DNA from 2 places in the Acidovorax sacchari genome. Region 1 is predicted to be linked to the other one. Evidence: riboswitches for the same ligand, from Rfam matches in the RefSeq annotation. Region 1 holds a riboswitch; the other holds the start of a gene.
What was found. Region 1 has a riboswitch for cobalamin ahead of cobM (precorrin-4 C(11)-methyltransferase). Riboswitches for the same ligand answer to the same signal wherever they lie in the genome.
Positions count from the first base shown of each region.

Region 2: it holds a riboswitch for cobalamin, as region 1 does, so the genes downstream of both, ACGHC0_RS08285 (TonB-dependent receptor domain-containing protein) here and cobM (precorrin-4 C(11)-methyltransferase) in region 1, are expected to answer to the same signal.

Region 1 covers NZ_AP035783.1:90,971-95,175, reverse strand. Annotated here, with positions in the region: gene ACGHC0_RS00410 (precorrin-8X methylmutase) at 1-621, opposite strand, end outside; gene ACGHC0_RS00405 (sirohydrochlorin chelatase) at 618-1,721, opposite strand; gene cobM (precorrin-4 C(11)-methyltransferase) at 1,718-2,608, opposite strand; cobalamin riboswitch at 2,701-2,976, opposite strand; gene ACGHC0_RS00395 (carboxylesterase family protein) at 3,129-4,205, shown strand, end outside.
Region 2 covers NZ_AP035783.1:1,838,921-1,843,125, forward strand. Annotated here, with positions in the region: gene ACGHC0_RS08270 (putative bifunctional diguanylate cyclase/phosphodiesterase) at 1-156, shown strand, start outside; gene ACGHC0_RS08275 (cell division protein ZapA) at 453-893, opposite strand; gene ACGHC0_RS08280 (DUF904 domain-containing protein) at 890-1,138, opposite strand; cobalamin riboswitch at 1,188-1,451, shown strand; gene ACGHC0_RS08285 (TonB-dependent receptor domain-containing protein) at 1,535-3,406, shown strand; gene ACGHC0_RS08290 (cobyrinate a,c-diamide synthase) at 3,415-4,205, shown strand, end outside.

The DNA.
Region 1 (4,205 bases):
CACCACCAGCGTGGAGCCGCCCTTGCGGCCGCGGATCACGATCCAGGGCACCTCGGCCACGCCGGCCATCAGGTCCTTGGATTCGGCGGCGGAAACGAAGCCCACCGGCATGCCGACCACGAGGGCCGGGCGCACGCCCTCCTCGCGGATCAGGCGCACGAGTTCGATGAGCGCGGTGGGCGCGTTGCCGATGCCCACGACGGCGCCCTGCAGCAGCCCCTGCCGGTGCGCCTTGCGCATGGCTTGCACGGCGCGCGTGGTGTCCTCGGCCTGGGCCCGGGCGATCACGTCGGCGTCGCTGATGAACTGGTGCGTGCGCATGCCGAAGTGCGCCAGGCGCGGCTGCGAGAGGCCCGAGCAGATCATCTCCACGTCGGCCACCACGGGCGCGCCGCCGCGCAGCATCGCCGCGATGCCGGCCTCCACCGCCTCGGGGTGGAAGTCGGTCAGGCCGTTGAATTCGAAGTCGGCGTTGGCGTGGATCATGCGGCGCACGATGGGCCACTGCTGCGCCGTGTAGGGGTGCGGGCCGGCCTCGGCGTCGATGATCGCGAAGCTGTCGTGCTCGATGGCCTGGCCGGCGCGCGTGAGCTGTTCGGTGACGGTGTTGACCGTGCTCATGCGGCGGCTCCGGCCGGCTGGGGCGCGGCGTGGCCGTGGTGGTCGTGATCGTGATCGTGATCGTGATCGTGGCCGTGCGAGTGCCCATGGGCATGCGCGTGCGCATGTTCGGCGCCTGCGGCGGCGGGGGCTACGGACGCATGGGCATGCGTGTGCTCGTGGCTATGGCCGTGCCCCAGGTCGTGCGCGATCTCGCGGTACTTGCAGCCGTCGCAGGGCAGGCGGCTGTCGGGCAGGCCGGCCTGCAGGTCGGCCACGCGCTGCTCCAGCAGCTCGAAGATCTCGGTCTCCATGCCGAAGTGGGCCGACTGCGCGAAGCGCAGCTGCGGGTACTGCACGCGCAGGTGCTCCACCTGCCGGCCGATGCGCTGCATCAGCGTGCCGGTGTAGAGGTAGTACGGCAGTACCACGATCTGCTTCATGCCCAGCAGCGCCTGGCGCTGCACCACGCGCTCCAGGCGCGGCCAGGTGATGCCGGTGAAGGCGATCTCGACCAGCTCGTGGTGGCTGTCTTCCTGCAGCCAGCGCGCCATCTTGGCGACGTCGCCGTTGGCCTGCCGGTCGGACGAGCCCCGGCCCAGCAGCACCACGCCGGTGGTGGTGGGGTCGGGCATGTCCAGCGCCTGCATGCAGCGGCGCAGTTGGCGCTGCATGATGGCGAGGATGGGCTCGCAGGCCGTGAGGTGCGGGCCGTAGAGAAATTCCACGCCCGGGCAGTGCTCGCGCGCATGCTCGATGGCTTCGGGGATCTCCATCTTCACGTGGCCGGCCGCGTTTAGGATGAGCGGCAGCACCAGCACGCGGCGGCTGCCCCGGGCGGCCATCAGCAGGCCGTCGTGCAGGCCGGGCGGCGCGAACTCGATGAAGCAGACCTCGATGCGCCAGCCGGGCTGGCGCGCGCGCCACTGGCGCACGAAGGCGTGGATCTCGTCGTTGCCCTCGGGCTCGCGCGAGCCGTGGCCGACCAGCAGCACGGTGGTTCCGGCCTGCGCGAGTGCGGGAGCGGTGCCGGCGGCGGGGCCACGATGTGGATCGACGCCATGACCGTGGCCGTGTTCGTGGGAGTGCCCGTGGGCATGCGGAGCGTGCAGGTGCGTCATCGTGGGGTATCCGTGAGGGTGTCCGTCGGGGAGCTGGAGGCCTCCGCGCCGTGCGGCGCATCGCTCGCGCGGCGGAAGCGGTGGGTGAAGCCCGGGTCGTAGAGCTTGGACTTGGCGAGTTCGGGCCAGTGGCGCGCGCCCAGCGTGGGGCTGGCGATGATCATGGCCTGGCTCACCACCTGGGCCTCGCGGCAGCGCTCGCGCACGTCCGCCACCGTGCAGCGCACGATGCGCTCCTCGCCTGGCCAGGAGGCCTTGTGGACCACGAGCAGCGGCGCGTCGTCGGGCCAGCCGGCTTCGCGCAGGCCGGCCTGCACCTTGTGCAGCAGGGTGATCGACAGGAAGATGCAGAGCGTGCAACGGTGCCGCGCCAGCTCGGCGAGCGATTCGCCGGGCGGCATGGGCGTGCGGCCCTCCACGCGCGTGAACACCACGGTCTGCGTGACCTCGGGCAGCGTGAAGCTCTCGACCGCGGCTGCGGCCGAGGCCATGGCCGAGGACACCCCCGGTACCACGCGCACCGGAACGCCCGCGGCATCGAGCGGCTGCACGAGTTCGACCAGCGCGCCGTACAGTGCCGGATCGCCCGTCTGCAGGCGCACCACGGTGCGGTGCTTCTGCGCCTGCAGCACGAGCCACGCGGCCATCTGCTCCAGCGTCATGGATTTGCTGTCGGCGATGGTGCAGCCTGGAGGCGCCCAGCGCGTGGCGGTTTCGTCCACGAGCGAGCCGGCGAACAGGATGGCACCTGCGCGTTCGACCAGGGAACGGCCCTTGACGGTGATGAGGTCCGGATCGCCGGGGCCGGCACCGACGAACCAGACGGTGCCCGGTCCCGGGACAGCGTTGTCGCAGGCCCCGTTGGCCTGCGCCGAAGAATCTGGCATGGGAAGCGACGAACAAAGATGCGCCCGCCGCGGCAGGCGCGCCCGCACCCTGCCTCCCCGCAGGGTCCGTGAAATGGAGCATGCACGCAAAAAGCGCGCGCTCCCCTGTCGGCCGGTATCCGGGCTGGCGGCGCGGCAGTTCGTACCGGGCTCCCCGGGCCCTTCCCGGATGCCGCGCAAGGCATTCCAGTGGACGTCGTTCCAGGGGCCGAAGGCGCCTGGCCTGAGCCCATGCGCCTTCCATCGCTGACCGTTGCGGGGGCAGCCCAGGCCGGGGCCGTCGTCCATGGCGGAGCGGCCCTTCCTGGTTCCCGTTTAACTGCGCGGCCGGAAACGGCCGCGCGAGCACCAACGGGCGGAAGTATAGGGGGAGCGCGCCGGCACGGCCCGCTCAGGACGTTTCAGAACGATTCAGGTGTCCGCCCCCGGGCCGGCCGGGATTCGCACCAAGAATGGACAGGGCGCTCGCGCCGAATGCAACGGCCACCCGGCCACAACACTTGGAGAGAGGGAACCCGACATGCGACATCCGCACACCATCCGAGGCGCCTGGCTGGCGCTTTCCGCCGCCGCCGTGCTGGCCGGCACCGGCTGCAGCACGCACCGCACGGACCACCAGGCAGGCGCCGCACCGGCGCCTGCCTGCGCCAGCGGCACCACCGCCACCTTCAGCAACGGCGCGTCCGCGTGCGGGAGCCAGGCATCCGTCACGCCCGCGGGCGGATCGCCCGTGGCGGTGAACACCTACCTGGGCATCAAGTACGCCAAGGCGGGCCGGTTCCAGCCGCCGCAGATGCATGCCCCCACCGGCAGCAACGTGCCGCAGACGGCGCCCGGCGCCTTCTGCCCGCAGCCCAACAGCACCGTCTTCCCCAACCAGAGCGAAGACTGTCTCTACCTGAACGTCTTCACCCCGCAGTCGGCCCTCGGGGCGTCCCGGCCGCTGCCGGTGCTGTTCTTCATCCACGGCGGCGCGTTCGTGGAAGGCAGCGGCTACCAGCCGACCTCCCATGGCAACATCTTCGACGGCTCCTATCTCGCCGCCACGGGCAACATGGTGGTGGTGACCATCAACTACCGCCTGGGCGCGCTGGGGTTCCTGGCGCTCGGCCATGTCGAGAAGAGCGTCGATCCGAGCGGCACGCTCAAAGGCAATTTCGGCATCCTCGACCAGCAGCAGGCACTGCAATGGGTGCAGCAGTACATCCGCGCATTCGGCGGCGACCCGGCGCGCGTCACCGTCGCGGGCGAGAGCGCAGGTGCGATGTCCACCGGGCTGCACCTGTTCGCCGCCCCGGACAGCGCGAAGCTCTTCCAGGCTGCGATCATGGAGAGCAATCCGGTCGGGTCCGTGTACCGCACACCGGCCAAGGCCCACGAGCTGGGCGACCTCTTCCGTGTATCGCTCTGCCTGCACATGAAAGATTGCCTGCAACGCGAACCCATCCTGAAAAATGCCACGTTCCGGGAGATTATCGATACCCAGTCAATGAAAGCGCCGCCATCGGAGGACAAGGCCGGCGCCACGGCCAGGATGCAGACTTCGGTGCCGCCCCTGGTCGCCCTGCTGGGCGAGGCCGCCCCGCAGGTCCACGAC
Region 2 (4,205 bases), 1.7 Mb from region 1:
GTGGCCGAGGGGGTCGAGACGCCGCAGCAGCGCGAAGCGCTGCAGGCCATGCAATGCCACTACTTCCAGGGATTCCTGGTGGCGCCGGGATTGCCCGCGGAGGACTTCCGCGCCCTGGTCGCGCGGGATGCGCAGGGCGACCGCGCACCGGCATGAGCCCGATACGGCGGGCGGGCCTGCAGGGAGGCCCGCAACGCAAAAGCGCCGCGGGGATGCCGCGGCGCTCGGGGAAGAAGGTGTCTGCAGTAGCCACCGGACCGTCATCCTGAACCGGGGGTTCAGGGGGGCGAGGGCAGCCAGGCGTTGGGTTCATCTGACGCGAGATGATCACGCTCACCGGGCAATGTACCAAGCCCTTGCTCATGGAGCATTGGTTCAAGGAAATATAAAGCCCGGCGGCACTGCAGACGCCCCCATTGTAGGCGCGCGAATCGCCCTTTGGAAGTACGGGGTCAGGCCGGCCGGCCGTCCTCGCCCAGCGCATGGTCCAGGCGCCGCAGCAGCGCCTGCAGCGCGTCGCCGTCCGGCGCTTCGCCGTCGGCCAGCAGGCTGCGCTGGGCAGGCCCGTCGGCAGACGGCGCGGCGGCAGGCGGTGCGGCCTGCGCCTCCGCGGCTGCGTACGTTTCTGCCGAAGGGGGAAGGCCCGGGGGCTCCTGCGCGGCCGGCTCCTCGGCGGGCGCGGCTGCCGCACGGGCCTGGTCGGCCAGTTCGAAGGCCAGATTCAGGGCCGCCAGCACGGCGATGCGCTCGCGCGCGCGCACCTTGCCGGCGTCGCGGATGCGGACCATGGCCGCATCCACGCGCTCGACCGCCTGCAGCAGCCGTTCCTGCTGGCCTTCCGGACAGGCGAGGCGGTAGCTCTGCTGCATGATCTGCACTTCGATCTGGTTCATTCGGCCTCCTTGGGCAGGTCGGTCGGGGTGGCCGGGGCATCGGCCGGCGGGGGCGGCATTTTTTCCAGCAGCGCGTCGATGCGCGTGCGGGCCGTGTTCAGGCGCGACCGGAGCGAGTCGCGCTCCTGCGTGAGCGAGACCACCTGGGCGGTGAGCAGGGCGTTGGCGCGCCGCAACTCGGCATGGCGCGCGAGCAGCCGCTCCACGCGCTCGGTGATCTGGTCGAGGGGGGAGGGTGAATCCATGCACGGATTGTAGGGTTGGGGCCGGACGGGGGAATATGTATCGAAACGTCCTAGAATCCGCTGCGTTGGTGCCAGCGGCCTGGTTCACAGGCCGCGGTTCAACGGGAAGCAGGGAGGCGCCGTCCGCCACGGACGCGCCGTGCCTGCGCTGCCCCCGCAACGGTCCGTGGAAGAAAGCTGCCCGCCCCTTCCGGCGCAGCGGCTTTCGCCGCCTCCTGCACAAAGCCACTGGGTGCCTTGAACAAGCGCCTGGGAAGGCGCAGGAGCGTGTCGTCCACCAGCCCGGATACCGGCCAACACGGAGGCCGCGCCCCCCGGTGAACTGCCGGGAGCGCGGCCGTGTCGCCCAATGCCGGCGGGGAGGCCGGCGCGGGCTCGTTTTCTGCGATCGCTTCCATGCATTCTTCGACTCCCCGGTTCCCCGGCGCCGCCGGCGCGCGTGCGGCTCTTCTTCCCCTCCGTGCGCCCGCCGCACTGGTCCTGCTCGCCACGGCGGGCCTGTCGCTGGCCCCGGCGGCGCATGCCGCCGCCCCCATGGGCGAGGTCGTGGTGACCGCCAACCGCACGCCCCAGCCCCTGGCCGATCTGGTGGCCGACGTTTCCATCGTGGACCGCGACACCATCGAAGCCAGCGGCGCCACGGGTCTGGCCGACGTGCTGGCCCGCGTGCCGGGCATCGAGATTTCGCGCAACGGCGGGCCGGGCACGACGACCAGCGTGTACCTGCGCGGCGCGGAGCAGCGATTCACCGCCGTCTATATCGATGGCGTGCGCGTGGATTCGCAGACCACGGGCGGCGCGCCCTGGGAGGCGATCCCGCTGGGCCTCATCGACCGCATCGAGGTGCTGCGCGGCCCCGCCGCCGCGGTGTACGGATCGGACGCCGTGGGCGGCGTGATCCAGATCTTCACGCGCAAGGGCGAGGGCCCGGCGCAGCCCTACGTGGGCATCGGCGCCGGCAGCCACGGCACCTACAAGGCCGAGGCCGGCGTGAGCGGCTCGGCGGGCGAGGGCCGCGCGGTGGACTATGCGCTGGGCTTCGAGCGCGAGATCAGCGACGGCTTCAACGCCCGGCCCGTCGCGGGCCAGAACCCCGACAAGGACGGTCTGCGCCGCTCCGCCGTGAACGCGCGCGTGGGCCTGCAGATCGATCCGCGCCAGCGCCTCGAAGGCACGCTGCTGGGGGCCGACACCAACGCGGGCTACGACACCACGCCCCTGGGCAACGACGACCGCGCCCTGCACCGCATGCATGCGCTGGGCCTGAACTGGCGCGCGCAATGGAGCGACCGCTACACCACCCGCGTATCGGTCACGGATTCGCGCGAGCGCTACGAGACGCGTCCCTCGCCCTACACCGCCGACACGCGCCTGCGGGGCTACCTGTTCCAGAACGAGTGGCGCGAGGGGGCACACCTCTTCACTGCCGCGCTGGAGCGCCGCGAGGACGAACTGCGCAACGGGAGCCTCGACGGCGACCGCTCGCAGGATGCGCTGGCGCTGGGCTACGGCTTCACCGCCGGACCGCACGCGCTGCAGATCAACGCACGCCACGATTCGGACAGCGAGTTCGGCGGCCACAACACCGGCAGCATCGCCTACGGCTATGCGATCACGCCGCAGTGGCGGGCCACGGCGTCGGCCGGCACCTCCTTCCGCGCCCCCACGCTCTACCAGCGCTTCAGCCCCTACGGCGTCGCGTCGCTGAAGCCGGAAGAGGGCCGCAATGTGGAGCTGGGCCTGCGCTGGGCTCAGGGCGCGAGCAGCGCTTCCGTGGTGGCCTACCGCAACCGCGTGAAGAACCTCATCGTCTTCGGCGATGCCGGGCCGTGCCAGGATGAGTTCGGCTGCTATGCCAACGCGGGCCGGGCGAAGTACGAGGGCGTGACGCTCTCGGCGCAGCACACCCTGGGCGGCGTGCAACTGCGCGCATCGGTCGATCTGCAGAACCACAGCGACGAAACCACCGGCCGCCTGCTGCCCCGCCGCGCCAAGCGCCACGCGACGCTGGGCGCCGACACGCGCATCGCCGGCTGGACGGTCGGCTCCGAGGTACAGGCCGAGGGCCGGCGCTTCGACAACGCCGCCAACACCACGGTGCTGGGCGGCTACACGCTCGTCAACCTGTACGCCAGCACCCGGGTGGCGCAGGACACGACGCTGCTCGCGCGCGTGGACAACCTCGCCGACAGGAACTACCAGACCGCGCGCACCTATGCACAGGCGGGCCGCACGTTCTATGTGGGCCTGAAGTGGGCGCCGCGTTGAGCCGGGCCATGGGCACGGCGGGCGGCATCCGCTGTCCGGCGATCGCGATCGCCGCGCCCTCGTCGGGGCAGGGCAAGACCACCGTGACCGCCGCGCTGGCACGCCTGCACGCGCGGCAGGGGCGGCGCGTGCGCGTATTCAAGTGCGGGCCGGACTTTCTCGACCCCTGCTGGCTGGAGCAGGCCAGCGGCGCGCCGGCGCATGCCATCGATCTCTGGATGACCGGCGAGCAGGATGCGGCCGAACGGCTGCACGCCGCCGCGCAGGACGCCGACCTGATCCTGGTCGAGGGCGTGATGGGCCTGTTCGACGGCACGCCCAGCCTCGCGGACCTCGCCCGGCGCTTCGGCCTGCCGGTGCTGGCCGTGGTGGATGCCTCGGCCATGGCGGGCACCTTCGGCGCGCTGGCCTGGGGCCTGCGGCACTACCGCCCGGGCCTGCCCTGGGCGGGCGTGCTGGCCAATCGCGTGGGCAGCGCGCGCCATGCCGGCATGCTGCAGGAGAGCCTGGCGGACGCGGGCGACTGGATGGGCGCCCTGGCGCGCGTCGCCCCGCCCGCGGCGGATGTGCCTGCGGGCGGCGCGCCACCGGGCCGCCAGCGCGCGGGGCTGCTGCCCGAGCGGCACCTGGGCCTGGTGGCCGCGCATGAGCTGGCCGACGGCCTGGCGCGCATCGACCTTGCGGCCGATGCGCTGGCGCAGACGCCCCTGGGCCGCCTGTCGCCGCAGGAATGGCAGGAGCGGTTCTCCGTGGAGTTCGCAGCGCCCGCGCCCCGCGCCGCGGTGCCGCCGCTGCTGGC